4 regions of the Rhizobium sp. BK619 genome follow, and region 1 is predicted to be linked to each of the others. Evidence: riboswitches for the same ligand, from Rfam matches in the RefSeq annotation. Region 1 holds a riboswitch; each other region holds the start of a gene.
The links. A riboswitch is a leader RNA that binds a small molecule or an ion and turns the genes downstream of it on or off. The one in region 1 is predicted to bind cobalamin.
Positions count from the first base shown of each region.

Region 2: it holds a riboswitch for cobalamin, as region 1 does, so the genes downstream of both, nrdH (glutaredoxin-like protein NrdH) here and FHX14_RS14455 (CbtB-domain containing protein) in region 1, are expected to answer to the same signal.
Region 3: it holds a riboswitch for cobalamin, as region 1 does, so the genes downstream of both, bluB (5,6-dimethylbenzimidazole synthase) here and FHX14_RS14455 (CbtB-domain containing protein) in region 1, are expected to answer to the same signal.
Region 4: it holds a riboswitch for cobalamin, as region 1 does, so the genes downstream of both, cobU (bifunctional adenosylcobinamide kinase/adenosylcobinamide-phosphate guanylyltransferase) here and FHX14_RS14455 (CbtB-domain containing protein) in region 1, are expected to answer to the same signal.

Region 1 is NZ_JACIBH010000007.1:25,342-32,936, reverse strand. Features, by position in the region: gene FHX14_RS14465 (bifunctional diguanylate cyclase/phosphodiesterase) at 1-1,278, opposite strand, end outside; gene FHX14_RS14460 (histidine phosphatase family protein) at 1,688-2,242, opposite strand; adenosylcobalamin (AdoCbl) riboswitch at 2,298-2,440, shown strand; gene FHX14_RS14455 (CbtB-domain containing protein) at 2,453-2,662, shown strand; gene FHX14_RS14450 (CbtA family protein) at 2,676-3,422, shown strand; gene FHX14_RS14445 (hypothetical protein) at 3,473-4,102, shown strand; gene FHX14_RS14440 (sulfite oxidase-like oxidoreductase) at 4,087-4,749, opposite strand; gene FHX14_RS14435 (sensor histidine kinase) at 4,861-6,735, shown strand; gene FHX14_RS14430 (sigma-54 dependent transcriptional regulator) at 6,732-7,595, shown strand, end outside.
Region 2 is NZ_JACIBH010000025.1:3,887-11,481, reverse strand. Features, by position in the region: gene FHX14_RS32040 (heavy metal translocating P-type ATPase) at 1-1,415, shown strand, start outside; cobalamin riboswitch at 1,753-1,980, shown strand; gene nrdH (glutaredoxin-like protein NrdH) at 2,240-2,461, shown strand; gene nrdI (class Ib ribonucleoside-diphosphate reductase assembly flavoprotein NrdI) at 2,477-2,893, shown strand; gene nrdE (class 1b ribonucleoside-diphosphate reductase subunit alpha) at 2,872-5,076, shown strand; gene nrdF (class 1b ribonucleoside-diphosphate reductase subunit beta) at 5,277-6,251, shown strand; gene FHX14_RS32015 (adenylate/guanylate cyclase domain-containing protein) at 6,351-7,574, shown strand; gene queE (7-carboxy-7-deazaguanine synthase QueE) at 7,587-7,595, opposite strand, start outside.
Region 3 is NZ_JACIBH010000005.1:210,701-218,295, reverse strand. Features, by position in the region: gene FHX14_RS11345 (3-deoxy-7-phosphoheptulonate synthase) at 1-654, opposite strand, end outside; gene FHX14_RS11340 (hypothetical protein) at 969-1,550, opposite strand; gene FHX14_RS11335 (HAMP domain-containing methyl-accepting chemotaxis protein) at 1,612-3,486, opposite strand; gene FHX14_RS11330 (DHA2 family efflux MFS transporter permease subunit) at 3,685-5,091, opposite strand; cobalamin riboswitch at 5,263-5,449, shown strand; gene bluB (5,6-dimethylbenzimidazole synthase) at 5,491-6,180, shown strand; gene FHX14_RS11320 (DUF2865 domain-containing protein) at 6,202-7,293, opposite strand; gene FHX14_RS11315 (ribonuclease H) at 7,447-7,595, shown strand, end outside.
Region 4 is NZ_JACIBH010000005.1:351,224-358,818, forward strand. Features, by position in the region: gene cobN (cobaltochelatase subunit CobN) at 1-1,289, opposite strand, end outside; gene cobW (cobalamin biosynthesis protein CobW) at 1,294-2,343, opposite strand; gene cobU (bifunctional adenosylcobinamide kinase/adenosylcobinamide-phosphate guanylyltransferase) at 2,348-2,872, opposite strand; cobalamin riboswitch at 3,255-3,651, opposite strand; gene FHX14_RS12035 (chloride channel protein) at 3,907-5,697, shown strand; gene FHX14_RS12040 (adenylate/guanylate cyclase domain-containing protein) at 5,704-6,792, opposite strand; gene FHX14_RS12045 (SDR family oxidoreductase) at 7,053-7,595, opposite strand, start outside.

The DNA.
Region 1 (7,595 bases):
GCTCGAATAACCCGTGCCGAAATCGTCGAGTGCGATCTGGATGCCGGCCGCGTGGAGTTCATCAAGGATGACGGCGGCGATGGCCGGATCCTGGATCAACGCGTTTTCGGTGATCTCCACTTCCAGGCGCTGCGGCGGCAGCCGGCTTGCCGAAAGCACCTTGAGAATGCGCGACGTCAGCAGCCTGTCTTCCATCTGTACCGGCGAGACGTTGAAGGACAGCATCACATGGTCCGGCCAGGTGAGTGCGTCGCTGCAGGCCTGGGCGAGAAGATCCTCGAACAAGGCCGTGATCATCCCGGTTTCCTCGGCGATATCGATGAAGACCGGCGGCGGGATGTTGACGCCGTCCTCGCCGATCCAGCGCGCCAGCGCCTCGAAGCCGCAGAGCTGACCGGTCTTCAGGTCGATCAGCGGCTGATAAAAGGGTTTGATCGCCTTGTTGGAGATTGCGGCACGTAGCCTGGTTTCCAGCGCAGCGCGTTCCGCTACCTTGTCCTGCATAGCCGGTTCGAAAACCAAATAATGGTTGGGGCCGCGTGATTTCGCCTCGTACATGGCGAGGTCGGCCCGATGAGCGGCATCCTCCAGCGGTTCGGTTCCCTCGGCCCAGCGGTCGTAGCCGACGCTGGCGCCGACTTCGACGGCAAAACCATCGATATGGATCGGCCGGGTGACCGCCTGGATCAACAATTTGGCAAAACGCTCCTCGCGCTGCGCCGTCAGGGCAAAGGCCACAATGATGAATTCGTCGCCGCCGAAGCGATAGACGCAATCGGCATTGCCGAGCGCGCAGATCCTTCTGGCAACCTCGATGAGCAGAATATCGCCGCCCTTGTGGCCGACGAGATCGTTGACTTTCTTGAAGCCGTCGAGATCGACGGAGAAAAGCGTGACGTTCTGGTCCCACTCCTCGATCTGGTCCTCGTCGTCCTTGATCGGCCGTGACAGGATCTTGCGTTCGAAGGCGTAGCGGTTCGGCAGCTTGGTCAGATGGTCGTGAGTTGCGGTCCAATCGGCCTTCGCCTGGGCGGCGGCGCGCAGTTCCGTTTCCTTGCGCAGGTCGGCAATGCGCAGCACCGAATAGATGAAGCTCATGGCGCCGGCGATGCCGAGAGCCAGAACGAGTTTGTCGGCACCATATTCGCCGAAACCGGTCATGAAGAAGACAAGGCTGTCGTCAAGCTGCAAAAGCGCGCCGAGGAGCCAGAGAGTTATCCCAAGCCCGACGATCGATACGCATTGCCTTCCGGCCCTGCTCTGGAAAAACACCGGCATATGGCCTTCTCCATCTCCACCCTATGCCGGACTATCATGGAAGTCTGAAATGTTCGTTGAAACCAGAAGGCGAATTTTTGGGGACAGCAGCCTGTTGCTGCACCGTCGAGAGACGGACGCGCTTCTCGTGACGCGGGGAAGGGAAAGAACGAAGGCGAGCGTGCTGGTGCATCGCTCGCCCTTTCTCGTGTTTCAGGCGGTGACCATCAACAGCGGAACGCTGACGATGAGACCGACCAGAACCGTGATTGTGGCGACACGCATTAAACGCAGGCGACGCGTGCGCTCCCCACTCCAATCATATGTCATGTCTTCCATCTCCTTGGGACAAGGAAGTAGTCCCGGCGAAACCGGGTTCAATAGAGATGACGCGATTTGCTTGTGTAAGGCTGGATAAGATGAGGGATCGCTAATGCGGGAAGCGCAGAGACCAGCGCCGTCCGTTGCTGGTCATGCGAATGACGGCGAGCGGCTCGATGTCGACGAGCCAGAAGGAGGAGGGCGGCGCCTGGAGCGCATGCGTGATCGCTGTCCGGATGACGGCGGCGTGGCTGACGGCGATCACATGGCCGCCGAGGGCGGTCTCATTGTCCATCCAGTTGGCGACGCGTGTTCGAAGATCAACAAGGCTCTCGCCGCCGTGCGGGACCGTTTCCGGGTTCGTCATCCAGGCCATGAGGTTCTCCGGCTCCTCGGCCTCGATCGCCGCGATCGACTTGCCGGCCCAGCGGCCATGATCGCAATCGCCAAGTGCAGGGTCTATGCGAGCTTGAAGGCCGAGCGCGTCGACAGTCTGGCGGGCACGCAAAGCCGGGCTTACGGCAATACGATCGGCGCGGGGCAGGGCGACCATCCTGCCGGCTTCCTCCGTTGCCTTGGCTTCCAGCGGTTCGTCGATCGGAAACAGGGCTTTGCGGCTCGCCGCCGTTGCACCATGGCAGATCCAGGTAAGGCGCATGTTCATACAGTAGGGCAGCCCTTGGCCGGCAGGTGAAGTATCGTTGACAGTGTCTTCGGCGTGCAGATATAACCGGGCTGTTGCGGGTTTGGAAGCCGGTGGAAATCCGGCGCGGTCGCGCCACTGTGACCAGCGTGTCGAAGGTTCTTCGCGCTGGAAGTCAGACCTTACCGCACAAGCACTCTTTCGACTGAACGCGTCATTCCGGAGGAATACATGTCTGACACCACTTTCGCGCCCGTCGCGGCACCGGCACCGATCCCAGTAGGAGAAATCCTGCCCTGGGCGATGTTCGGCGGCCTGCTGATGCTGATCGCCATCTATTTCGTCGGCACCGAGGAAGGCGCGACCGCGCTGTTCAACGGCATGTATGTGCACGAATTCGTGCATGACGCCCGCCACCTCCTCGGCTTTCCCTGCCACTAAGGGGGATACTGACATGGTCGGAAATCTTCTACTTCGCGGCATGCTCGCGGGGCTGATTGCTGGCATTCTGGTTTTTGCTTTCGCCCATATCTTCGGCGAGCCGCTGGTCGATGCGGCAATCGCCTTCGAGGAGGCGAGCGCCCAGGCGGCCGGCGAAGCTGCCGAACCTGAAATCGTCAGCCGGGCCACACAGGCCGGTCTTGGCCTTTTCACCGGTGTCATGGCCTACAGCGTTGCCGTCGGCGGTCTTTTCGCGCTCGCCTTCGCTTTCGTGCATGGCCGCGTCAGCAATCTTTCGGTGCGCGGCACCTCGGCGGTCATCGCCCTTGCCGCCTTCGTGGCGATCGTGCTCGTTCCCGCTTTCAAATATCCGGCCAACCCGCCGGCGGTCGGCAATGCCGATACGATCGGCGTCAGGACTGAGCTGTTCTTCCTGATGATCGTCGTTTCGCTCTCCGCCCTGATCGCCGCGGTGGCTCTGTCGCGCCGCCTCTCCCAGCGTTTCGGCCTCTGGAACGGCGCGATCATCGCCGGCATCGCCTATCTCGTCTTCATCGGCCTCGTGCTCTATCTGCTGCCGCCGATCAACGAGGTGCCGGAGAACTTCTCGGCCATGGTGCTCTGGCGTTTTCGGACGACAACGCTCGCCATGCATGCGATCCTCTGGGCAACACTTGGCCTTGCCTTCGGGGCGCTGGCGGAAAAGCGGCTTGCCGTGAAGGACGGGCAGCGGAGCCGGCCGGCGAGGGCCTTCCACTGAACGCATCGAGGGGCGCCGTTTTGCCGGCGCCTTTAGGTTTTCGGGCCACTATGAAAAGCTGCAGAACCATAACACTCCTGTCGACGGCTTTTGCCGCCGGTTTCTTTTGCCTGCCTGCTGAAAACGCCCTTGCGCATGGCCGCAGCGACGGCGGCAGCCATGCCGGCCTCGATATCCCTGAAATCTCGCATGGAGAGATGGCGGTGATTTCAGACTATCGCGGCCGAATTATCGACCTGGCGTCCCGCGCGGTCGATACGAACGAGCCGTTCCGGCGCATTCTGAACTATGCCGAAATCCAGTATTCCTACTGTCTCTGGGGCCGGATGCCGGGCAGCGTGGGCGACGAGGAGAGCCCATTCAACGAATGCGCCCATGCCTATCTGGCGGCGGCCAAGGCGGTCTTGCTCTCGATGCGCGAGATGCCGGGGGAGGCCGTTGCGGCTGATGAAATCATTTCCGCGGTCGATGCCGACATGGTGCGGCGCAGCCTGGCGCTCATCACCTGCCGGTTCAGCGGCGAGGCCTTCAACACCGCCGATGTCGTCAAACCACGCTGGAATAAGGTGCCGTTTCATCTAGCCAGCATGGCGTCGCTGACGGGGCTTGCCGCTCTGTTCGCGCTTGTGGTGTTTGCACTTCGCCACGGTCTGCGGCCGACGGCTCAATCGTCGGAATAGCGCTGCTCGCGCCACGGATCGCCATACATGTGGTAGCCGTTCTTTTCCCAGAAGCCGGCTTCGTCGTCCGGCATCAGCTCGATGCGGCGCAGCCACTTGGCGCTTTTCCAGAAATAAAGATGCGGCACGACGAGTCGCATCGGGCCGCCGTGATCCGGCGTCAGCGGTTGGCCTTCCCAGGATGTCACAAGGATTGCGTCCTCGGCGGCGAAATCGGCAAGCGGCAGGTTGGTGGTATAGCCGTCATAACTCGTCAGCATGACGTAACCGGCTTGCGGCTTCGGCATGGCGAGATCGAGCAGATCGCGGGTCGAAACACCCTTCCATCTATTGTCGTAGCGCGACCAGGTGGTGACGCAGTGGATATCGCTGACCTTGGTGCTCTGCTCGATCGCCTGGAAGTCGGCCCAGCTGAGGCTGAGCGGCGTTTCGACGAGGCCGCCCACATCGAGCCGCCAGCTATCGGTGGAGATGGCGGGCTGCTGGCCAAGATCGAGCACCGGCCAGTTCTTGACGAGGTGCTGGCCGGGCGGCAGGCGCTCGGTTTCAGGGCGGGCGATGCGGCCGGTCAGGAACTTGCCCTCAGCCGCCCAGCGCCGCTTGGAGCTGGTAAGCTTGCTGTCGGCGGGCGTGTTGTCGTCGCTCATGAGCGGAGCCTCCTTGCGATGCCGCAATAGGACATTCGGCCTGCCGGGTGTCAAGTTTCGGCAGGCTCTTGGAAATCCCTTTCGGCGTCACTAAACTTGAGACTGTCGGGTATGCCTCGCTGGGGAGTGGAGGCGGAAAGGGAGGAGCCGGACCTGTCTTCGAGATATCACGCGATAGCGGCGTTGTTGGTGGTGCCGCTGATCATCTTCGCCTTCTTCACTTATGGAAGCGCGATCGCGACGCGCGCCTATATGGGGGAGGCATCGGCGCAGGCGGGAACGGCGCTGCGCCTTGCCGTCTCGGCGCTCAGCGGCCATCTCAACCGCTACGAGGCGCTGCCGGCGCTGATTGCCGATCACGACGACATCAAGGAACTGGTGAGCGCGCCCGACGACACAGCCTTGCGCGATGCGGCCAATCTCTATCTCAAGGAGATCAACGGGCTGCTGAAATCCTCCGATATTTATGTGGTCAAGCCGGATGGAGAGACGATCGCGGCCAGCAATTACGACGGACCGGGAAGCTTCGTCGGACAGAATTTCAGCTATCGGCCGTATTTCCAGGATGCGATCGAAGGCCGCCAGGCGCGGTTCTACGCGCTCGGCACCACCTCGCTGAAGCGCGGCTATTATTTCGCTGCGCCGATCCGGACCGGCGCGGATATTCGCGGCGTCATCGTCTTCAAGGTCGATATCGACATGATCGAATCCTCCTGGGGCGGCGGCGAATACAAGATCTTCGTCTCCGATCCGGAAGGCATCATCTTCATGTCCGGCAGCCCGGAATGGCTTTACGGCGCAATCCTGCCGCTGACGGCCGACCGCATCGCACGCACGGAAGCATCGCGGCGCTATGCCAATGCCAGGCTGACAGAGTTGCCGGTGACGCGCCAGCGCTTCGAGCCGCATGAACTGATGACGCTCGCCGGCGAGCGGGGCTCGAGCGAATATCTGGTACTTTCGCACTACATGCCGGCCGAGGACTGGACGGTGAACGTGCTGATGGAGACCAGTTCCATCCGCACCCAGGCGCGCACCGCGCTGGCGGCAGTCTTTCTTATCCTCTGCATTGCCGGGCTCGCGGTCGCGGTTCTGCGCCAGCGACGGGCGCGGCTTACTGAGCGCATGCAGCTGCAAACGGAGGCCCGAAACGAGCTGGAGCGGCGTGTCGAAGAGCGCACGGCCGATCTTGCCCGTGTCAACAGCCGGATCGAAGAGGAAATATCAGAACGTCGCCTGACCGAGCAGCAGCTCCGTCAGACTCAGGCCGATCTCATTCAGGCCGGCAAGCTTGCCGGCCTCGGGCAGATGTCGGCTGCTCTTTCGCATGAGTTCAATCAGCCGCTCGCCGCCGCCAAGACCTATACGGACAGCGCCTCCGTTCTTATCGATCGCGGCCGGACGGAGGAGGCGCGGGACAATATCCGGCGGATCGGCGGGCTGATCGACCGCATGGCCGCGATCAGCCGGCACCTGCGCAATTTCGCCCGCAAACCGAATGAGAAGCTCGGCTCTGTTTCTCTCGATGAAGCGATGCATGACACGCTCGAGATCATCGCCTGGCGGCTGAAGGCGGCCGATGCCGAGCTCCGGCTTGATCTGGGAACCCGGCCGCCAGTGGTGCGTGCGGGTTCGGTGCGTCTGCAGCAGGTGCTGGTGAATGTGATTTCCAATGCGGCCGACGCGGCGGAAGGGTTGGAGGACAGACGGATCGAGGTTTCGGCCTTCGAGGAGGCGGGCAAGGTGGTGCTGACAGTGCGGGACCATGGGCCGGGCGTGCCGGCGGCGATTGCCGAGCGTATCTTCGATCCCTTCTTCACGACCAAGGGTGTGGGCAAGGGGCTCGGTCTCGGGCTGTCGATCTCCTACAATATCATCAAGGATTTCGGCGGCAGCCTTTCCGCGGCCAATCATCCGGAAGGGGGCGCGGTGTTCCGTATCGAGCTGCAATCGGCGGCGGGGCTGATGCCGGAGGCGGCGGAATGAACGATGCGAAGATCCTGCTGGTCGACGACGAGGAGGAATTGCGCCGCTCGACGGCGCAGGCGCTGGAGCTGTCCGGCTTTAGCGTCGAGACCTTTTCGAACGGCGATCATGTATTGGAATTGATCGGCTACAGTTTTCCCGGCGTCGTCGTCAGCGATATCCGCATGCCCGGCATGGACGGCATGACGCTGATGCAGAAGATCCGCGAACTCGACCCGGAAGTGCCGGTCATTCTGGTTACCGGCCACGGCGACGTTCAGCTTGCGGTGAAGGCGATGCGTGAAGGCGCCTATGATTTCATCGAGAAGCCGTTCACGCCGGAGATGCTGGCCGGCGTCATCCGCCGGGCGATGGAGCGGCGCGGCCTCGTGCTCGAAAACCGGCTGCTGAAAGCAGTCGCCGGCAAGCGCGACGATCTCGAAGCGCGGCTGCCAGGGCGCACGCAGGTGATGGTGGATCTGCGCTACCGCATCCGGGCGATCGGGGCGAGCGATGCCGATACGCTCGTTGTCGGCGAGACCGGGGCCGGCAAGGAAGTGGTGGCGCGGGCGCTTCACGATATCAGCGCCAGAGCGAGCCGGCCGTTCATCGCAATCAATTGCGCCGCGCTGCCGGCAAACCTGATCGAGAGCGAGCTCTTCGGCCATGAGATCGGTGCCTTTCCGGGGGCGGTGAGGCCGCGCTACGGAAAGTTCGAACATGGGCGCGGCGGCACCATCCTGCTCGACGAAATTGGCTCCATGCCCTTCGACCTGCAGGCGAAGTTCCTGCGGGTGCTGCAGGAGCGGGTGATTTCCCGGTTGGGATCGAATGAGACGGTGGCGCTCGACGTGCGCTTTATCGCCACGAGCAAGGTGGAC
Region 2 (7,595 bases), on a different contig from region 1:
GCATCTCGGCGGATGGCATCATCGTCTCGGGCGAGAGCGCGATCGACGAGGCGCCGGTAACGGGCGAGAGCACGCCGGTGCGAAAGGGTGTCGATGCCGTCGTCTTTGCCGGAACGGTGAATGGCGATGCGGTGCTCAAGGTTCGCGTCACGGCGGCCGCTGCCGACAATACCATCGCCCGCGTCGTCAAGCTGGTGGAAGAGGCGCAGGAATCGAAGGCGCCGACGGAACGTTTCATCGATCGGTTCTCGCGTTATTACACGCCGGGCGTGGTGGTGGTTGCAGCCCTGGTCGCGGTCGTTCCGCCGCTGCTGCTCAGCGGCGTATGGAACGAATGGGTCTATAAGGGCCTTGCCATTCTGCTGATCGGTTGCCCTTGCGCGCTGGTCATCTCGACGCCGGCGGCGATTGCCGCCTCGCTTTCAGCAGGCGCGCGGCGCGGGCTGCTGATGAAGGGCGGCGCGGTATTGGAAACGCTCGGCAAGGTGACGATGGTCGCCTTCGACAAGACAGGCACGCTAACCGAAGGCAAGCCTCAGGTGACCGACATCGTTTCCTTCGGATTGAGTGAGGCGCAGATCTTGTCGCGCGCAGCAGTGCTGGAGCAGGGCTCCAGCCACCCCTTGGCGCTGGCGATCCTCAACCGCGCCAAGGCCGACGGCCTTCCCGTGCCGCCGGCCTTCGAGCTGGAGGCGCTGCCAGGCAAGGGCGTCAGCGGCAAAGTTGGCGGCGAGACGCTGGATCTGCTGTCGCCGTCCGCTGCCCGCGAGCGCGGAGCACTCGATGGCGACAAGGATGCACGCATTACTGTTCTGAACGACGAGGGCAAGAGCGTATCGGTGCTGCTCGTCAATGGTGTTGCGGTCGGCCTTATCGCCATGCGCGACGAGCCGCGCGAGGATGCCAAGACCGGGCTTTCCACGCTCAAGTCGGCCGGCGTCAATACAATGATGCTGACGGGCGACAACAAGCGGACGGCAGCAGCCGTTGCCGGCATGCTCGGCATCGACTGGCGCGGCGAGATGATGCCTGAGGATAAACAGCGGGTCGTCGGCGAATTGAAGGGCCAGGGCTTCATCGTCGCCAAGGTCGGCGATGGCATCAACGATGCGCCGGCGCTGGCCGCTGCCGATATCGGCATCGCCATGGGCGGCGGCACCGATGTGGCGCTGGAGACGGCGGATGCCGCCGTGCTGCATGGGCGCGTCGGCGACGTGGCGCGGATGATCGAACTGTCCAAACGGACGATGCGCAATATCCTGCAGAATATCAGCATCGCGCTGGGACTGAAGGCAGTGTTCCTGGTGACGACGATTGCCGGCATCACCGGGCTCTGGCCGGCGATTCTCGCCGATACCGGCGCCACCGTGCTGGTGACGATCAATGCGCTCAGGCTGCTTCGGATAAGGATGTAAACATCCGATACTGTCCTTGCGTCGCTGGTCATCTGAAGAGTGGCATAGACCACTGACAACGGGCGCCAGCCCCTCTTTCGTCATGCTCGGGCTTGTCCCGGGCATCTGCCTTCGGTCGATTGGCAGCAGATCCTCGGCACAAGGCCGAGGATGACGTGGAGGGAGGTTTGCCATCGAATTGAGAGCGGCTACAGGCCGGCGCTCTTCGTTCCGGCCTTCTCCACAGCCTCTTTTGCTTAAGCCTTCGTTATCCATGTTTTTCACTGGAACGCAGTGATTTCAAACCTGCCGTAACGCAACGCACAAACCATCCGTTGACGTGATTTTTGATTCGCGTACTATATCTAGTGTTCAAGGTTCCTTCGATTCGTGTCGGATCGCGGGCTAAGACGGGAATACGGTGCGTTTCGCCATGACGGCGCAACAAGGCCGGAGCTGCCCCCGCAACTGTGAGCGGCGAGCAACTGTCCGATTTCAGGTCACTGAGGCATGATGCCTCGGGAAGGCTGGGGCAGGGTGCTTCGACCCGCAAGCCAGGAGACCTGCCTTGAACTAGATGTCCACGGGCGGGGTGTCCGGAAGGTCGCGTGCATGACAGCGGAATGATCCGCGCCTGTTGCGCTGCCCCGAACGTCCGCATGAGCACTTCGGGGTTGAAGTCATGTCCAGAATATCAAGGCCGCCGCCCGCGCAAATCCCGAAAGGGAACGTCTCAGGCGTTTAAAGCGCCGACTTGCAGATCACTATCAAGCGTTGCCCCGGACGCCGCAAGGCGCCCGATCCCTGTCTTGCGTCCTGAATTCTTTGACATCACGAGGAACATGATGAGCGTTACCGTCTACAGCAAACCCGCCTGCGTCCAATGCACTGCCACCTATCGCGCCCTCGACCGGCTGGGCGTCGATTACGACATCGTCGATATCTCCGAGGATGCCGAAGCGCTCGATCGTGTCCGCAGCCTCGGCTACATGCAGGCGCCGGTCGTGATCGCCGGCGAGCGGCATTGGGCGGGTTTCCGCCCCGATATGATCAGCGCGCTCTCCTGACCGAGGAAAAAGGCGATGGGGCTGATCGTCTATTATTCCAGCCGATCCGAAAATACCCATCGCTTCGTTGCCAGGCTCGGACTGCGCGCGGCGCGCATTCCGGCGGGCAGTGCGGATGCGTTCCATATCCGCGAACCCTTCGTGCTTGTTGTGCCGACCTATAGCGGCGGCGACGGCCCAGGGATCATAAAGGGCGCCGTTCCCAAGCAGGTGATCCGTTTCTTGAACGATGCGGAGAACCGAGGACACATTCGTGGCGTGATTGCCGCGGGCAACAGCAATTTCGGCGAGACATACGGGCTCGCCGGCGACGTGATCTCGCAGAAATGCCGGGTGCCGTACCTCTACAGGTTCGAGCTCATCGGCACGGAGGAGGATGTCGCCAACGTCAAACACGGAATGGAACGATTTTGGACACGGGAACAACTCTGACGCGGGATGCGGGCGCAAAATCGCATAACAGTTTTGCTCATCCCGCCGGCGAACGCCCTTTGAAAGCGGCGGAAGCGCTCGATTATCACGCGCTGAACGCCATGCTGAACCTCTATGACGATGAGGGCAGGATCCAGCTCGACAAGGACCGCATGGCGGCGAAGCAGTATTTCCTGCAGCATGTGAACCAGAACACCGTGTTCTTTCACAATCTGAGGGAAAAGCTCGATTACCTCGTGACCGAGGGCTATTACGAGCAGGAGGTTCTCGACCAATATTCCTTCAATTTCGTCCGCGACCTGTTCGACCAGGCCTATGCCAGGAAATTCCGTTTTCCGACTTTCCTCGGCGCCTTCAAATATTACACCAGCTATACGCTGAAGACCTTCGACGGAAAGCGCTATCTCGAGCGCTACGAGGATCGCATCTGCATGGTCGCGCTCACTTTGGCGCGTGGCGACGAGGCCCTTGCCCGCGACATGGTCGACGAGATCATTTCCGGCCGTTTCCAGCCGGCGACGCCGACCTTCCTCAATGCCGGCAAGAAACAGCGCGGTGAACTGGTTTCCTGCTTCCTGCTGCGGGTCGAGGACAATATGGAATCGATCGGCCGGTCGATCAATTCGGCGCTGCAATTGTCGAAGCGCGGCGGCGGCGTGGCGCTGTCGCTGACGAACATCCGCGAGGCCGGCGCGCCGATCAAGCAGATCGAGAACCAGTCATCGGGCATCATCCCGGTGATGAAGCTGCTCGAAGACAGTTTCTCCTATGCCAACCAGCTCGGTGCCCGCCAGGGAGCGGGTGCTGTCTATCTCAACGCCCATCACCCTGACATCATGCGCTTCCTCGACACCAAGCGTGAGAATGCCGACGAGAAGATCCGCATCAAGACGCTGTCGCTCGGCGTCGTCGTGCCCGACATCAGCTTCGAACTCGCGAGGAACAACGAGGACATGTACCTGTTCTCGCCCTATGACGTCGAGCGCGTCTATGGTGTGCCCTTTACCGAGATTTCGGTGACGGAAAAATATCGGGAGATGGTGGCAGATGCCGGCATCTCCAAGAAGAAGATCAAGGCGCGGGAATTCTTCCAGGTGCTTGCCGAAATCCAGTTCGAAAGCGGTTATCCCTACATCATGTTCGAGGACACGGTGAACCGGGCGAACCCGATCGCCGGGCGTATTTCGATGAGCAATCTCTGCTCGGAGATCCTGCAGGCCAGTGAGGCGAGCGAATATAATGACGACCTCTCCTACAAGCATCTCGGCAAGGATATTTCCTGCAATCTCGGCTCGCTGAACATTGCGGCCGCCATGGATTCCGCCGATTTCGGTAAGACGATCGAGACCTCGATCCGGGCGCTGACGGCGGTTTCCGATATGAGCCATATTGCCTCGGTTCCGTCGATCGAGAAAGGCAATGACGAAAGCCACGCGATCGGCCTCGGCCAGATGAACCTGCACGGATACCTCGCCCGCGAACGTATCTTTTACGGTTCCGAAGAAGGCGTCGATTTCACCAATATCTATTTCTACACGGTGACCTATCACGCGATCCGCGCCTCGAATCTGCTGGCGCTCGAACGCGGCACCAGCTTCAAGGGGTTCGAGAACTCGAAATATGCCTCCGGCGAATATTTCGACAAATATACCGAGCAGGAATGGAAGCCGGCGACGGTGAAGGTGCGGGCGCTGTTCGATAACGCCGGCATCCTTGTTCCGACACAGGAAGATTGGGCAGCGCTGAAGACGGCTGTCATGGCCTCCGGTCTCTATAACCGGAATCTGCAGGCGGTGCCGCCGACCGGGTCGATCTCCTATATCAACCACTCGACCTCCTCGATCCATCCGATCGTCTCGAAGATCGAAATCCGCAAGGAAGGCAAGATCGGCCGCGTCTATTATCCGGCGCCGTTCATGACCAACGACAATCTCGATTATTATCAGGACGCCTACGAAATCGGTGCGGAGAAGATCATCGACACCTATGCGGCGGCGACCCAGCATGTCGACCAGGGTCTGTCGCTGACCTTGTTCTTCCGCGACACGGCGACGACGCGCGACATCAACAAGGCGCAGATCTACGCCTGGAAGAAGGGCATCAAGACGATCTACTACATCCGCCTTCGCCAGATGGCGCTGTCCGGCACCGAGGTGCAGGGGTGTGTGTCTTGTACGCTGTGATTTGAATTCGGCTTTGGACCAGCAAGATGCCCCTCACCCTAACCCTCTCCCCGTAAAAAACGGGGAGAGGGGACGTGCCCTGCGAGAGGTTGCGAGGGAACGGAGAGCTTGCGGCTTGCCTCCTTCGCCCCGTTTACGGGGAGAAGGTGCCGGCAGGCGGATGAGGGGCAGATTCGGACATTCCTCAAAAGGACCACCCAATGAACATGCAATTGAAAACCGTCTCCCGCGTGCGCGCCATCAACTGGAACCGCATCGAAGACGACAAGGATCTCGAAGTCTGGAACCGGCTGACCGGCAATTTCTGGCTGCCGGAGAAAGTGCCGCTGTCCAACGACATTCCCTCCTGGGCGACGCTGACGGCGGCCGAGCAGCAACTGACGATCCGCGTCTTTACCGGTCTGACGCTGCTCGACACGATCCAGAACGGCGTCGGCGCCGTCGGGCTGATGGAGGATGCGGTCACCCCGCATGAGGAGGCAGTGCTTTCCAACGTCTCCTTCATGGAGGCGGTGCATGCGCGTTCCTATTCCTCGATCTTTTCGACGCTCTGCTCGACGCCCGACGTCGACGATGCCTATCGCTGGTCGGAGGAGAATGAATTCCTGCAGCGCAAGTCGGCGCTGATCATGGAGCAGTATCGCTGCGGCGATCCCTTGAAGAAGAAGGTCGCCAGCGTCTTCCTCGAAAGCTTCCTGTTCTATTCCGGCTTCTACCTGCCGATGTACTGGTCGAGCCGCGCCAAGCTCACCAACACGGCAGACATGATCCGGCTGATCATCCGCGACGAGGCGGTGCACGGCTATTATATCGGCTATAAATTCCAGCGCGGACTGGAGCGGCTTTCCGAGGAGAGAAAGCAGGAGATCAAGGATTTCGCCTTCGACCTCTTGCTCGAACTCTACGACAATGAGGCGAGATATACCGAAGCGCTCTATGACGGCGTCGGGCTTACCGAGGACGTCAAGAAATTCGTGCATTACAATGCCAACAAGGCGCTGATGAACCTCGGCTACGAGGCGCTTTTCCCGGCCGAGGCCTGCAAGGTCAATCCGGCGATCCTGTCGGCGCTTTCGCCGAATGCCGACGAGAACCACGATTTCTTCTCCGGCTCCGGTTCCTCCTATGTGATCGGCAAGGCTGTCGCGACAGAAGACGAGGACTGGGATTTCTGAGGCTTTATCGCAGTCGGCCCTTATCATTTGCATCCCCATCGCCCACATTCAGCGGAAATCAAGTCGATCCTCGCCGATTGTGGCGCAGCGGAGTTTTTAATGTCGTCTTATCCAAACAAGGCCGGAACTGCTTCCGAAGCAGACGAAGGCGTCTGGCCGATCCGCAGAAGACGGATCCTCGACTGGCTGGTGAACGAGACGCGCGGCGAGCGCTTCATCGACAATATCCTGGTGGAGATGTGCGGGAAGCTGCTGGCGGCAGGCGTGCCGGTGGCGCGGGCGACGCTGCATTTCAGGGTGAACCACCCACAATGGATTGGTGCCCGCCTTCTCTGGAAGGAGGGACTGGCGGAGGCGAAGATCGATACATTCGCCTATGGCGTCGAAAACACGCCGGATTTCCTGACCAGTCCCGTCAACGCGATCCATCAGGGTGCAGAGGAGGTGCGCAGGCAGCTGGAGGGTACAGCCGCAGGCGACTTGGATTCATTCTATCAGGAACTGCATGACGACGGCCTGACCGAATATATCGCCTGGCCGCTCGAGCATACTTTCGGCAAACGGCATGTGGCGACATTTTCCACCAGCCGGCCGGGCGGCTTTGAGCGCGAACATGTCGATTTCCTGCGCGATCTGCTGCCGGCCCTGACCCTCGTCAGCGAAATCAGGCTGAAGAACATCATGGCGCGTACGCTGCTGCAGACCTATGTCGGGCCGCATGCGAGCGAGCAGATCCTGTCGGGCGTGACGACGCGCGGCAGCGGCGCCACCGTCGGCGCGGCGATCATGATCTGTGACCTGCGCGACTTTACGGCGATCTCCGATCTCTGGCCGCGCGACGATGTCATCCACTTGCTCAACGATTATTTCGATGCCATGTCGGATCCGATCGAACGGCATGGCGGCGAGATCCTGAAATTCATGGGCGACGGATTGCTGGCGATCTTCCCGCTGAGCAAGGAAACGGCCTGCGCCGATCTGCTGCAGGCGATCCGCGAAGGGCAGGCGTCGATGGCCGAGCTGAACGAGGAGCATGTGCGCATGGGCCGCGATCCGCTGCGCTACGGCGTCGGAGTGCATGTCGGCGACGTGATGTATGGCAATATCGGCTCACGCCGGCGGCTCGATTTCACCGTCATCGGCCCGGCGGTCAATGTCGCCTCGCGGCTGGAAAGCCTGACCAAGGAGGTCAAGCGCCCGGTGCTCTTGTCGCGGGCCTTCGTCGAAATGGCGGACTGCGCCAAAGACATGGACAGTCTCGGCACCTTCCCGCTGCGCGGGCTCGGAGAGCCGGTGGATGTCTTTGCTTTCCCGCAGGGGTAGGCTCAGGCGGGGTCAGACGCC
Region 3 (7,595 bases), on a different contig from region 1:
AGCCTGTCCGTCCTTGGTGACGGCCGGGAAGTGATGCGGCTGCGAGGCGGCAAGGATGGCGTCGAGTGCCACGCGTGCGCCGCCGTCGGTGCCGTTCTTGAAACCGATCGGGCAGGAAAGGCCGGAGGCGAGCTGCCGGTGGATCTGGCTTTCGGTTGTGCGCGCGCCGATCGCGCCCCAGCTCACCAGATCGGCAATGTATTGCGGCGTGATCGTGTCGAGGAATTCGACGCCGGCGGGCAGGCCCATCGCATTGACGTCGAGCAGCAGGCGCCTGGCAATCCGAAGCCCTTCCTCGATGCGGTAGCTGCCATCGAGATGCGGGTCGTTCATCAAGCCCTTCCAGCCGACCGTGGTGCGGGGCTTTTCGAAATAGACGCGCATGACGATTTCGAGATCGCTGGAGAAACGCTGCCGCTGTTCCGCCAACCGCTCGGCATATTCGCGTGCCGCAGCAGGATCATGGATGGAGCAAGGGCCGATGACGACGATCAGGCGGTCGTCTTCTCCCTCGAGAATCTTATGGATCGCATGGCGGTTGCTGGTCACCGTCTCGCTGACGGCAACAGTTCGGGGGATTTCCGCAATGATATCGGCGGGTTTGGTCAGCGGGATGACCTCAAGGATACGGAGATCGTCAATGGTATCAGACACGGTATGGCTCCTGTTTGGTCATACCGTGCGGAACAAAAAAGCCGCCAGGTAGACTAGCGGCTGTTCGGGTTGTCGTCGCGTCAACTCCAGTTACGCATAGACCCGCATCCGCTGGGAGCAGCGGTACCAATAAAATCGCGAGGCGTAGATCGAAGTGGTCGACATCGGGCGTATGTAGCGTCGCGGCAGCATTTTGTCACGCAGAATTTGCGGCTTAAAAACCAGGAGTTCGGGCGTGGCACTCTTCCCGCAGGGAGCAGAAAGCATATCGCCCAAAAGCGCGGGGCTTCTGGGCGATATGAAGCAGACTGAGATCAGAGGGCGTCGACGTTCACCCCGACGGTGATGGCGCCGATCGGCGATCCCTTGTCGTCGGAAATCGTGACGCTTGCCTGCGACTGCAGCGCCTGGGTCGATTCGTCCTTTTCGATCTCGTCGACGAAGACGGCGTCCTTGCCGGCGCCGAAGGATTTCTGGAACTTGCCTTCGTCGCCCTGCCAGTAGTCGGAGGTGGGGTCGCTTTGGCCGACATTCAGCCCCTTTGCATCCATGACGAAGATCTCGGCAATCTTGCCATTGGAGGCAGCCTTCTTTTCCTGAAGGAATTTCGACAGTGCATTGCCGAGCACGCCGTCGATCATGGAATGGTCAGAACCATCGACCTCAGCGCGCCACTTCTTGTCGAGGGCGTCGATATCGGCCTGGCCGAGATTGGCGTTTGCGGCATTCTGCGCCTTGATGGCTTCGATGACGACCGGATCGTTCAGCCAGGGCTTTATGTCGCTTGTCACGTAGTCGGAGATCGGGGCGAGTTTCGCATCCTGCGCCATGGATACGCCCATAGGCACGGCAACTGCGGTGCAGGCCAAAAGAAATGCGGTCACGACTTTCTTCATAACTGTTCCCTTCCCGATTTTGGGGTGTTGAGGATTGAAAGCTTATCGAGTGAAGTTGGCGTCAGAACTCTTCCCAGGCATCGGGAGAAGCGGCGACGGCGGTGTTGCCCGCATGGCGCTGCGAAAAGACTCTCTGTTCCGGGCGGGATTGACGAACGGGTTGAGTAGCTTTGGGCTGGCTGGCGGCGGAGGCTGCGACAGTGAACCTGCCGGCCGAATCCTGCAGAAGGCGTCCCTGTGTGCGCAGCTCCTGGCATGCCGCGTTGGTCTCTTCGACCATGGCCGCGTTCTGCTGTGTGGCCTGATCCATCTGATTGATGGCGCCATTGATTTCCTGCAGGCCGGTCGCCTGTTCGCGATAGGACTGGACGATCGAAGCAATGCTGTCGCTGATGCGGTTAATCTGCTCCTCGATCTTCAAGAGGGCATCGCCGGTTTCGTTCACAAGCCCGACGCCGGCTGCCACTTCCTGGCCGGAGACGCTGATCAGGTTCTTGATTTCCTTTGCCGCATTGGCGGACCGTTGGGCGAGTTCGCGCACTTCCTGCGCGACGACCGCAAACCCTTTGCCGGCTTCGCCGGCGCGCGCCGCCTCGACGCCGGCGTTCAGCGCCAGCAGGTTCGTCTGGAAGGCGATTTCATCGATGACGCCGATGATCCGGCCGATCTGGCTCGACGAGGTCTGGATCCGGTCCATCGCTCCGATCGCATCACGAACGACAGTCGCCGAGACATGGGCGCTGCGCTTTGTTTCTTCGACCAGCTTCCCGGCACTCTCGGCCCGTTGCGACGACGTTCTCACCGTGGTGGTCACCTCGTCCAGTGCGGCGGCGGTCTGTTCCAAGGCTGCTGCCTGTTGCTCGGTCCGCTTGGCGAGCTGATCGGCGGAGGAGGCCAGCTCGCTTGACCCGCCTTCAACGGCGACGGAAGCGGTCTTGATCTCGGTCAGCGCTGCTGCGACCGCTTCAACCATGCGGTTGAAATCCTGCCGCAGTTTATCGAATTCGGGGCCGAGATCGGCGAGGTGGATCGAGAAGTCGCCGGCGGCGAGCTTTTCCAATTCATTTGCGAGCGCTATCATGACCAGCCGCTGAGCGTTGCTGGCTTCCTCCGTCAAGGATGCGTTGCGCGCCCGTTCAGCGTCGAATGAGGCGCTCTGCTCGGCCGCGGCCTGCTCTCTTTCGACCTTGGCAATCGCCTCGTTGCGGAAAACTTCCAAGGCACGTGCGAGAAAACCGATCTCGTCGCCATTTTCCCTATAGGTGACGGGAGAGGCCAGATCGCCCTTCTGTAGCGCGCTGATCCGTTCGCTGAGTACCCGGAGGGGGCGGCCGACGAGGCTGCGCATGGCGAGAAGGAAGGCGACAACGGCGAGGGCGGTGATGACGAACTGCGTCAGCAGCGAAATCAGGACCTTCTGCTTGACTTCGGCAGCGATTTTTTCGACCGACCAGTTAGTGACGACGTAACCGGTCGCCTTGCCCGATTTATCCAGCGGAAGCGGCGCAATGATCGTGACGACGCCAGCAGATATTCCGCTGTCATCGATCGTCGTTTTCTCGGGCTTGGCGCTGAGGCTCTTTGCCAGATCGGCGGGTGCCGGCAAACCGCTGATGCCGTCGCGTGTCCACGTATCGACGGCAGCAGGTTCGGCGTTGAAGGCGGCAAACTGCACAAGATCAAGCGAGGGGTCGTCGCGATAGAGCGAATAGGCCTCGCGCACAGCATTCGCCTTGCCCCATTTCACGCCGCCGGCGGCCAGAGACGCAAACTGCTCCGCATCTTTGGACCAGTTGGCCTTGGCGCCATCGATCAACGCCTTGGTTTCGTACATCCAGGTGTAGGTGGCAAAGGCGGAGATGCCGCAAAGGTTGACGGTCACGATAATCGCCGCCAGCTTGGCTGTCAGAGGCATCGTCTTCAAAAATTGGAACATTCCGCGGGGCCTGGAATTGCGGCTCAGTCGGATCTGTTCCCGACCGGCGTATCAACACGGGCATCCACGCCGGCGGTCACATCACGAGCGCTCATGCCCATGTCCTGATAGCGACCCAAAACGCGCAGACGCAGTGTGTCTTTGATGTGTGAATAAATCATAAAGTAGAATGGGATACCGGAGCGGCGACCTGTCCGATTAAGGGCTGTTTTCCGCGATCGCCTCTTCAGGCTCGGGCTGGTGGTGCTTGCGGCGGCGCGTCGTCAATTCGGCGCCGGCATCGCGCGGCAGGCGCAGGAAGGTGATGCAGGCCAGAGCCGAAATCGCCGAGACGCTGAAAAAGGCGATGTGGAAATCCGCAACCAGCAGCCTGCCGCCATGAAGACTGCTCGAAATTTCGAGGATGCCGCCGGCGATCGCCACGCCCATCGCCATGGAGATACGCTGGGCAACGGCGTTGATCGCGGTCGCCTGGCTGCTGTCGGCATCATCGACATCGCCGAAGGCCATGGCGTTGACGCCCGAAAAGGCCATGGAGCGGAAAAGGCCGCCGATCAGCAGGCAGGCCATGATCAGCGGCAGCGGCGTTTCAGCGGTGAAGAAGCCGTTGAGGCCGAGGCAGATTGCCGCCAGCAAGGTGGTGATCGATATGACGGTACGGAAGCCGAAGGCATTGAAGGTGCGCGAGGCGGCAAATTTCGACCCCATGGAGCCGAGCGCGCTGACGAAGGTGACTGAGCCCGATTGCAGCGGCGTCAGGCCGAAGCCGAGCTGCAGCATCAGCGGCATCAGGAAGGGCAGGGCGCCGAGCCCCATGCGAAAATTCGAGGCGCCGAGGATCGCCGCCCGGAACATCGGGTAGCGGAACATTTTGGGATCGAGCAGCGGATAAGGCGCGCGGCGGGCATGCAGGAGATAGAGGAGGCCGGCAAGGATGCCGACGGCCACCGTGACATAGCCGTAGATGACGGGTACGGCCGGCAGGCTGATCACCGAAAGGCCGAAGACGAAGCCGGAAAAGCCGATGCCGCAAAGGAAGAAGCCCGGAAAATCCATCGGCCGCGGACTGCGCGGTTCGACCGTCGGCAGGAAACGCGTGACGAGGATGATGCCGAGCACGCCGATCGGGACATTGATCCAGAAGATCCAGTGCCAGCTGAGATAGGTGGTGAGGAAACCACCGATCGGCGGCCCCATGATCGGGCCGATCAGCGCGGGAATGGTGAGCCAGGCCATGGCATCGACGAGTTCGTGGCGCGGCGTTCCCCGAACCAGCAGCAGGCGGCTGACCGGCGTCATCATCGAGCCGCCGGCGCCCTGGATCAGGCGCGCGACGACGAAGGCCGCGATCGAATTGGAAAAGGCGCAGGCGACCGAGCCGATCATGAAGACGAAGATCGCCATGCGGAAGATGTTGCGTGCGCCGAAACGATCCGACATCCAGCCGCTGATCGGAATGAAGATCGCCAGCGCCACCAGATAGCTGGTGATGGCAAGCTTCAGCGCGATCGGCGAGGTGCCGATATCGGCGGCGATCGCCGGCAGGCTGGTGGCGATGACGGTCGAATCCATCTGTTCCATGAACAGGGCGACCGCAAGGATCATGGGTGTCAGGCGGGGCACGGGCAACCGGGGTGCAAAGAGGAATATTGCGGCGCAACGGGCGTCGGTTGGGATCGGTTCGTTTCTACGGCAGCGATGCGCGGCTGTCCACGCGATCGATGTCACATACGGGAGAATGCGGCATGAGGCCGCTTGCGGCAGGGCGGGTTTGCTGAAATAGATGCGCCGTCAGGTGCCCGCTTTTCAAGCGGGAGAATCGGGAATCCGGTGCAAGACCGGAACGTGCCCAACGCTGTAAGGCCGACGTATGCCGCTCATCATGCCACTGGCTTCCGCCGGGAAGGCTGCGGCAGACGGGTGACGCCAAGTCAGAAGACCGGCCTGGCAAGATAGACCCAACCCGCGCGGACGGCGGGCGGTTGCGTTGTTGGGGATTTGACGATGCGACCCTTTGATGAGGATGCCCTGTCTGCGGCGTCCGGTTTTTCCTCGGCCGAACGCGAGGCCGTTTATCATGCGATCATGACGCGGCGCGACGTTCGCAGCCAGTTCCTGCCCGAGCCCTTGCCCGACGACGTGGTGGAACGGCTGCTGACGGCCGCCCATCACGCACCCTCCGTCGGCTTCATGCAGCCGTGGAATTTCATCCTGGTGAAAAGTCAAACGGTGCGAGCCCGAATCCGGGATGCCTTTGCCAAGGCCAATGAGGAAGCGGCATTGATGTTTGAGGGCGAGCGGCGGCAGGCCTATCGGTCTCTCAAGCTCGAAGGCATCGTGGAGGCGCCGCTCGGCATCTGCGTGACCTGCGATCCTACCCGCGGCGGCAGCGTGGTGCTGGGGCGCACGCACAATCCGCGGATGGACAGCTATTCCACAGTCTGCGCCATTCAGAATCTCTGGCTGGCGGCCCGCGCCGAAGGGGTCGGCATTGGCTGGGTGAGCATCTTTCACGAAGCCGACTTGAAGACCATTCTCGGCATCCCCGAGCATATCGAGGTGGTTGCCTGGCTCTGCGCCGGTTTCGTCGACCGGCTCTATGACCAGCCGGAACTCTCGGTCAAAGGCTGGCGGCAGCGGCTGCCGCTCGAGGAACTCGTCTTCCACGATGGCTGGGGAAGGAGCGAGAGGTAGCGATCACTGCTGCTGTGGCTGCTACTGCTGCGGTTGGGGGCCAGGTGCGGCAGGATTGGCAAGGTCGATCGAGCCCTGGTCGCCGGCGAGGAATTGCGGGCCGACCTGGCGGACCTTGTTCTGCGTGGGGTCGTAGGGACGCTCCGGAATCGATGGCTGTGGCGCGGCGGCGGCGGCTGTATCCTTCACCGGCGGATTGGTGCGGATGGTGGTGATCGATCCCTGCTGCGGCGGCTGGCTTACCGCCTGCTTGCCGCGCATCTCGTCGTAATAGGCGGTGAGATTGCAGGCGCAGGCGTTTTTCTCGCCGGGCGCGCGGCTTTTGTAGGCGAAGGCGTTCTTCATGGCGCTGTAGGGCGTGCCGGTTGCGACCGAGATCATGTTCGAGGCTTCCGTGCTCGTCACGTCGCGATAGAATAGCTGGGTCTCGATGCCGGGGCACATCTTGGCGCAAGTCTGCGCATCGCGGCCGAAATCGACCGACGTGGCGTTCGAGCTGATCGGGAAGAAGCCGCCGTCGCAGCTGCGCACGCAGATGGTGCTGACCGGCGAGAGCATGTCGGCCCGCGGCAGACCGTAACGCGGATCGGCCTCCTGGCCGCCGCCGAGCGGTATGAAGGTATCGGAGCGCATCGCCTGTTCCTCGATGCTCGGGGCGGGGTCGTTGGCGCTGCGCTCGGAGGGTGCGTAGAAATTTTCGCTGTTGCAGCCGTTCTGGTCGAGCGCGGCCATCAGTTCGCGGCGGGCGTCATCGCCGCCGTTCCGGCCGGCCAGCTCGTTACGGCGGTCCTGGAGATAGCCGATATTGTCGATCATCCGGGTTTCGGCTTGCGAGAGCTCGGCGCAATAATCGGCATTTTCGCCGCCGATCACCACCATGCTGCCTGAGGTGCAGCCGTAACTGCGCAGGTCGTTGCGAACCTTGCGCAGCTCGAGGTTCTGCTCGGCCATGGCGCTGGAATATTGCCGGGCTTCCGGGCCGTTGCTATTGCCGATCGATCGCGGCAGGTCGGCGAGACGGCCGCGCAAATCCTCGCAGATCGCGCTGGTCTGCGCAGCGGCGGGCGCTGCGAAGGCGAGGAGGAGGGCAAGAGACAGGTTTCGGCGTTTCACGGCGTCGTCCCGGAATGAGCAAACGGTCGGTGGGGCGAATGCGACGTCACCTCGCCGCGCGTTTCCTCTTAATCTATTTCTCTTAATAAGCTCAAAGAAAATCCTAGCGTATTTACGCGATCTTATCCAGCAATCGCCCGAGACCCGGTGAAAATGACAGGCATTCGCGACGAGATCAGATCATCCGCACCGGCATCAGGCGTAGCGGAATCCCAGCAGGGGCTGCACGTCTTCGCGGACGGTTGTTATGAGCCCGGTTCCGGGCATGGAGGCTGGTCGTTTGTCGCTTATCGCGATGCGGT
Region 4 (7,595 bases), on a different contig from region 1:
TCGCTGGCGACGATGTTGGTCTCGACGGCAGCATCGTAACGCGCCGCCGTCTTGAAGGAGACCGCCCGCGCCAGCACCCGGCCGTCGACTTCGGGCAGCGCCACGTTCATGCCGAGATCGCGTGCCGACAGGCCTTGCGACGAAGTTGCCCACGCCTCCCGCGACGAGGCCGACAGGATCGCCTGCAGTACCACCGCCCCGTTCGCCTCCAGCACCGTCGGCTGCCGATCCGCACCCGGCGCCGAGACCGCAAAGCCCGTCGTGTTGATGACGACATCGGGTTTCAGCGCCGAAAACACGCTTTCGAGAATGCCTGTGGAAACCGGGTCCTTGAGGCTATAGGCAAAGACCGGCAACGGCCGGAGGCCCTGAGCTTGCAAGGCGTCGATCAAGGCCTCGATCGGCTTGATCTCGCCGCTCTGCACGAGGGCGCGGTAGAAGCTGATGGCGACGATGGGGGAAATCTTAGGTTCGAATCCCGCCTCTTCCGTTGCGCTCGGGGTACCCCCCTCTGTCCTGCCGGACATCTGCCCCACAAGGGGGGAGATCGGGGATGCGAGGCTTCGCTCCATCTCTTCGGCCGAGCGCGCGGCATCCTCATAAGTTTGTTTCGTTGGAAGCCCAAGCGACTTGCCGATCTCCCCCCTTGTGGGGGAGATGTCCGGCAGGACAGAGGGGGGTATCGCGGCCTCAGCTGACGACGGCGCGGTCACCTGCCGCCACTCCTCGACCCCGATCAGCCCCCGCCCCGGCCACCAGATGCCGGCTTTCATCAACGGTACTGCCGGCGCCGGCTTTTCCGCACCCGACAGCATCACCCCGGCATAATCGAGAAAGGCGCGCGCATTGGCATCGCCGCCCTCGATCAGATAGGCCCAGAGTGCATCGAGATCATCGGCTGCGATGTTCGAGAAGGGTACCAGCCCTGCATCCGGCCTGGCGTCACCCGGCAGCACCGCAATCTGCGCGCCGGCGCGGGAGGCTGCCGCATGCAGCGCCTCCAGCGCGTAGCGGAAATAGCTGGCACCGCCGAGCGCACGGACGATGATGAGCTTGGCGTGCCGCGCCGTGCGCTCGACATAGGTATCGACCGACATCGGATGCTTGAGGCTCATCAGGCTGGCGAGCCGCAGCGAATGCGGCCCACCGCAGGCGCGATGGGCGGCCGCGATCGCCGCGAGCTCGCTGTCGGCGGCCGACAGGAACAGGATATCGCCCGGCGTCTGACCGAGATCGATTGCCTCTTCGCCGTCGCTGATCGTTCCCTGCTGGGCCAGAAGCAGATGCATGGGCTTACGCCAGCGCCTCGATTGCCGCCTTCACCGCACCCTGATCCATCTCATGCAGGCCGATGACGACGAGGCGCGTACCGCGCTTTTCCCCAGGCGCCCAGGCTCGATCGAAATAGTGGTCGATACGGCTGCCGACGGCCTGGAGCTGCAGGCGCATCGGCTTGCCCGAAACATCGACGAAGCCCTTGAGGCGCAGCACGTCATGGGCTGATATGATGCTCTTCAGCGCCTCGACGAAGCCGGCCGGATCGGCAACGGGGCCGAGCTCAACGACGAAGCTGTCGAATTCGTCATGATCGTGCGGCGTGCCGTCCTCATGCTCCAACTCGTGATGGGACTTGCGGTTGGCGATATCGTCCTCCGTGCCGATGCCGAGGCCGAGCAGAATGCCGGCCGGCACCTCGCCGTTTTTCGCCTCGATCATCACCGGCTTGCGCAGGGTGCGGGAGGCGACCTCGTCGCGCACCCGGCCGAGGCCGGCCACGTCGATCAGGTCGGTCTTGTTGAGCACGATGAGATCGGCGCAGGTGAGCTGGTCCTCGAACAGTTCCTCGATGGGGCTCTCGTGATCGAGCGATTGATCCTCGCTGCGCGCCGCCTCGACGGCATCGTGGTCGTCGGCGAACCGGCCGGCGGCGACAGCCGCGCTGTCGACGACCGTGATGACGCCGTCGACGGTCACCTGGGTGCGAATGTCAGGCCAGTTGAAGGCGGCGACCAGCGGCTGCGGCAGAGCGAGGCCCGAGGTTTCGATGACGATATGGTCGGGCCGCTGCTCACGCTCCAAGAGCTTTGTCATCGTCGGAATGAAATCGTCGGCGACGGTGCAGCAGATGCAGCCATTGGTCAGCTCGATGATATCGTCCTCGCTGCAGTTCTCCGCGCCGCAGCCCTTCAGCACCTCGCCGTCGACACCGAGATCGCCGAATTCATTGATGATCAGCGCGATCTTTTTACCGCCTGCATTGGTCAGCAGGTTGCGGATCATCGTCGTCTTGCCGGCGCCGAGAAAGCCGGTGATGACGGTTGCGGGAATCTTCTGCTGGTTCATGGACTTAACCCTTCATTTTCAGCGGCAGGCCTGCCGCGATAAAATAGACTTCGGCGGCCTTTGCCGCGATCATCTGGTGGAGCCGGCCGGCATGATCGCGAAAATCCCGCGCCATCCGATTGTCCGGTACGATGCCGAGGCCGACCTCGTTGGAAACGAAAACGAGCCGCGCCTTTGCCCGCGGCAAATAATCGGCGAGCGCCAAAAATTCCCCGGCCATGTCGCGCTCCGCCATCATCAGATTGGTGACCCAGAGCGTCAGGCAATCGATCAGCACGACGCGGTCCTCGCCGTCGATGGCGGCGAGCTTGCCGACGAGATCGAGCGGCTCCTCATGCGTCGTCCATGACGGGCCGCGATCGGCCCTGTGTTGGGCAATGCGCGCCTGCATCTCCTCGTCCCAGGCCCGCCCGGTCGCGAGATAGTGGCGGTTGAGGCCGCTTGAAACCACGAGGGATTCGGCAAAGCGGGATTTGCCGGAGCGTGCGCCGCCGAGGATGAAGACTGTAGTGATCGGGCCAACCGTCATGTGAGCGCCGCCCTTTGGCAGGATAGGGCCCGCCGTGCCGCCCCCCTCATCCGACCCTTCGGGCCACCTTCTCCCCGCTGGGGAGAAGAGGGAGCAAGCTTTTGTCTTTGACCGTCTCTCTGATCGCAGTGGCAGGAGAGGGACCGAGGCGTCGCCACGTACCTCTTCTCCCCATCGGGGAGAAGGTGGCGGCAGCCGGATGAGGGGGTGAGCGACGATAGAAGCGAATGCGCATAGCGCAAGCGAAGGACAATAAATTGCGAGCCGTATGGCCCCCTCGTCCAACCCGTTGCGCCATTGACCGCACCAAGCCATGCCGAATTCAATCGTTCAGCCAAAACAACCTCCGTGCTGGCAGCGGGTCTCTTGCCCAGGGTTGGGCTTTTCGCCCGGCACGAATGGCAGGTCTCCTGGCTCGCGGTTGTCGGCCGCGATCGGGGCGGACCGGAAACCGGTCGCCCCTGATCGTGCCAGCGGATCTGCCTCGCCTTCCCGGCTGCATCGGTGAAAAGGTGGACGATTCGTAGAAATGGAGGCGTCCGACCCCGGTTGATCACCATGCATGTCCAGTGGCTTTTCCGGCATGTCGCCCGTCCCGCCTGCCTGCACGATTGCAAGCTGCCAGCCGGAAGAGCTCGATGCCGGATGGAAGACCCTCACCGCTCTACAGTCGCGGGGTCGGCTGTGATGAAGGCGCCCGGTGTGGGTCCGCCCCGTCACATTCCCTTTTCATCCGGAAGGCGTAACGCCGATCCGGAACCATCCGTTAGTATCCGAGGATGGTCAGATGACCATCCGTTGAGGGATGGTTAGGCAAGCTCAAGAGTGAAGTCAACCGGCCTTGGCGGTCGGCCATCGGCGGCAAGGCAGGCACGCTCACTGAAACACGACTTACTCGACCAGGAATATCGTCATTTATCAGAGGCTTACGTCATAAATATTTGACCTACGCGCCGGCTTTTCGCCGCAATTGCACTGCAAGCGGACTGCGCCATCGCCCTTGACCGGGCCTCTTCCTGCCTAGTTGTCTTGCCATGCTTATGAAATTGGATCGGCGCCGGTTCCGAGCGCTGTGTGTTTTCTTCGATCCGGGGCGGCTGCGGGCGCTGACCCGCCGTAGCGAAGTCGGGCTGTCTCTGGCGGGCGCTGCCGTCGGCATTGCTTCCGGTCTTGCCGTGACCGGCATGAGCTTCGTCTCCAATGAACTGCATCAGCTGATCTTCGGTATCGCCGACAGCGAAAGGCTGAGCTCGTCGGTGATCGACGACAAGCTGCTGCTGCTCACCGCCCCGGTCATCGGCGGCATCCTGCTCGGCCTGTTGCTCTTCATTTTGGCCAAACGCCGCAAGAAGCCGATGGTCGACCCGATCGAGGCCAATGCGCTGCATGGCGGCCGCCTGTCCTTGACCGACAGCATCATCGTCGCCGTGCAGAACCTGATCTCCAACGGTTTCGGCGCCTCGGTCGGCCTGGAGGCCGGCTATACCCAACTTGCCGCCGGCCTCGCCTCGAAACTCGGCCTGAAGCTGCAGCTTCGCCGTTCGGATCTTCGCGTCCTCGTCGGCTGCGGCGCAGCCGGCGCCATCGCCGCCGCCTTCAACGCGCCGCTGACCGGCGCCTTCTATGCCTTCGAACTGATCATCGGCACCTATACGATCGTCTCGCTGACCCCTGTGGTCGTCTCGGCCCTCGTTTCCACCCTGATCGCAAGGCTGCTCACCCATGGCGATTTCACCATCGATATCGGCGGCTTCGGTGCGGTCGTGCCGGCCGACTATATCCCGGCGCTGCTGCTCGGCGCGGTCTCGGCCGGCGTCGGCATCCTGATCATGCAGGGCGTCGCCTTCGTCGAGGAACTGGCCCGCAAGAGCGCGATCGCCCCGCCCTTCCGCCCGGCGCTCGGCGGCATCATCGTCGGGCTGCTGGCGATGATCTCGCCGCAGGTGCTTTCGGCCGGCCACGGTGCATTGCATCTGAACCTTTCCCGCGACGTCGCCATCCCGGCGCTGATCGGCCTCTTCCTGTTGAAATCCTTGGCTTCGGCGATCTCGATCGGCTCGGGCTTCAGGGGCGGCCTGTTCTTCGCCTCACTGTTCATGGGCGCCCTGCTCGGCAAGCTCTTTGCCTATTGCGGTCCCTATTTTGCCGATGCGACGCTGACGCCCGTCATTTATGCCGTGGTCGGCATGAGTTCGCTTGCCGTCGCCGTCATCGGCGGGCCGCTGACGATGACGTTCCTGGCACTCGAAATCACCGGCGACTTCCCGATCACAGCGCTGGTGCTTGCCGCCGTCATCACCTCCTCGCTCGTCGTGCGCTCGACCTTCGGATACTCCTTCGCCACATGGCGCTTCCATCTGCGCGGCGAAAGCATCCGCAGCGCCCATGACGTCGGCTGGATCCGCAACTTGACGGTGGACAAGCTGATGCGCGCCGACGTCAAGACGGCAAGGGCGGGCATCTCGCTGGAGGAATTCAAGAAGGCCTTCCCGATCGGCTCGACCCAGCGCGTTATCCTCGTCGAGGAGAGCGACAAATATGCCGGCCTCGTGCTGGTGCCGGAGATCTACGCCAACCCGACCGACGCGCAGGACGAGGGCAAGACGCTCGCCGATTTCATCCATTATCGCAACGATTTCCTGCAGCCGCAGATGAATGCCCGGCAGGCGGCGGCGATCTTCGACAAGAGCGAAAGCGAAGCACTCGCCGTCGTCAACAACCTGATCGAACGCAAGGTGATCGGCCAGCTCAGCGAAAGTTATACGCTGCGCCGCTACAGCGAAGAACTTGACCGCCGCCGCCGCGAGGTCTCCGGCGAAATCTGAAGGGCGCTATGACGCTGCGCCGGCCAGCCGGAAGACGTCGGCCTTCTTCGACACGCCCCGCAATTCGAACGATCCGAGATACTCGCAGGGGACGGCTGACGTCGCCGCGAAGCTCTCTGACAGCAGCAGGTCCTGCTCGAGCATTCCGCAGAGCTTTTCCAGCCGCGAGGCTTCGTTGACCGCCCTGCCGATCACCGTGAAGTCGAGCCTGTCGTGGGCGCCGACGTTTCCGTAGAAAACTTCGCCGAGATGCAGCACGACATCGATGCCGATATCGGGGCCTCCGTTGCGCGTCCGCTCGCGATTGAGCTCTTCGTTGGCCTTCAGCAGATTCTGCGCCGAAGCCAACGCCGCTCTGCAGGCTTTTTGCGGATCCTCGGCCTCGGTCGGAAAGATCGCCAGCACGCTGTCGCCCATGAATTTGAGGATCTCGCCGGAATTTTCCTCGACATGCCGACCGATCAGCTCGAAATGCTCATTGAGAAACCCGACGATCTCCGCGGGCTGATAGACCTCGGTCAAAGCCGTGAAATTGCGAAGGTCGGCCAGCAGGATGGCGGCATCGATGGAACCGCCCATTCCCCTGCGGGTTTCGCCGGCAAGGATGCGCGCGCTCGTCCTGGCGCCGGTATAGACCGCGAGGATGTCGCTCGCCGTCTTCGACACCGCCACGCGGTAAGCTGCCAGTCCGAGTGCCGGGAATAGCTCTGCGACGACCGCCAGTTGATCATCGGAAAATCCGCCCGGTGCATCGCTCGTCAGCGAGAAACCGAGCCCGCGCAGCGCGACTTCCTTCGGGAATTCGAAAAGGCTGATCACGTGATCCGTGCCCCCGGAAAGCGCGAATTCGTTAAGCTCGGTATAATGGAGACCCTCGCCGCTTGCCAAATTCCATCGTCCCGTTCTTTCGCCGCGGCTCAAAAGGTAAAAGATCGGCGTCTTCTCGAAGTCACGCTCCGTCGCACTACCGTGCTCGGCATTTTCAAGGACGGTCTCACCGCCCCGCGTGAAATTGGCCGCGACGCCGCGATACATGGGATGCAGCGACGGCATTCTGATACTCGCCCGCCAGATCGGAAACCCGTCCGCAATCAGCCGTTCGCACAGGCCGGCAACGAGGTCGCCGATATGATCGCTGGTGATTCCCTGCTCTATAATCCATTGAATATGATCGCTAATTTTCGAACCTCCACATGAGCCGGCGCAACCTTATGACGGCAAATCGGGCAAATGGGCGGCGATGCCGAACCGGCTGACGCCCTCTTAATTGATAGTCGCGCCAAGCCGATATTTCCAGCCGTCATCAACGGCAAGTCTTTTCATACGAAGCCGACACAACGCCGGCGGGTATCTCCTCACATCCGGACCGTCATGCCGCCGTCGACAGTCAATACATGGCCGTTGACGAAGGAGGCGGCGCCGCTTGCAAGAAACAGCGCCGCGCCGGCGATCTCGTCCGGGCGTCCCCAGCGTTGGACCGGGATGCGCTGGCGCACGAAGGGCATCAATTCCTCATTCGCGGCCATTGCCGCGTTCGTCTCCGTGGCGAACCAGCCGGGTGCAATCGCGTTGCTGGTGATGCCGTAAGGGCCGAATTCGACCGCCATACCGCGCATCAGTCCGGTCAGGCCCTGCTTGGCAGCCGGATAGACGCAGTCGCCGGGCATGACGACATGACCGCTGATCGAGGTCACTGCGATCAGGCGACCATAATTGCGCCGCTTCATCAGCACTGCGGCATCGCGCGAAAGCATCATCGCCGCGGCCAGATCGGTCCGCAGCAGTTCGATGATGCCATCATCGTCGAATTCGGTCAGCAGCCGCCTGTCGCGGGCGCCGACATTGTTGATCAGAATATCGAGACGGCCGTGGACCTTTTCGATATCGGCCATCACAGC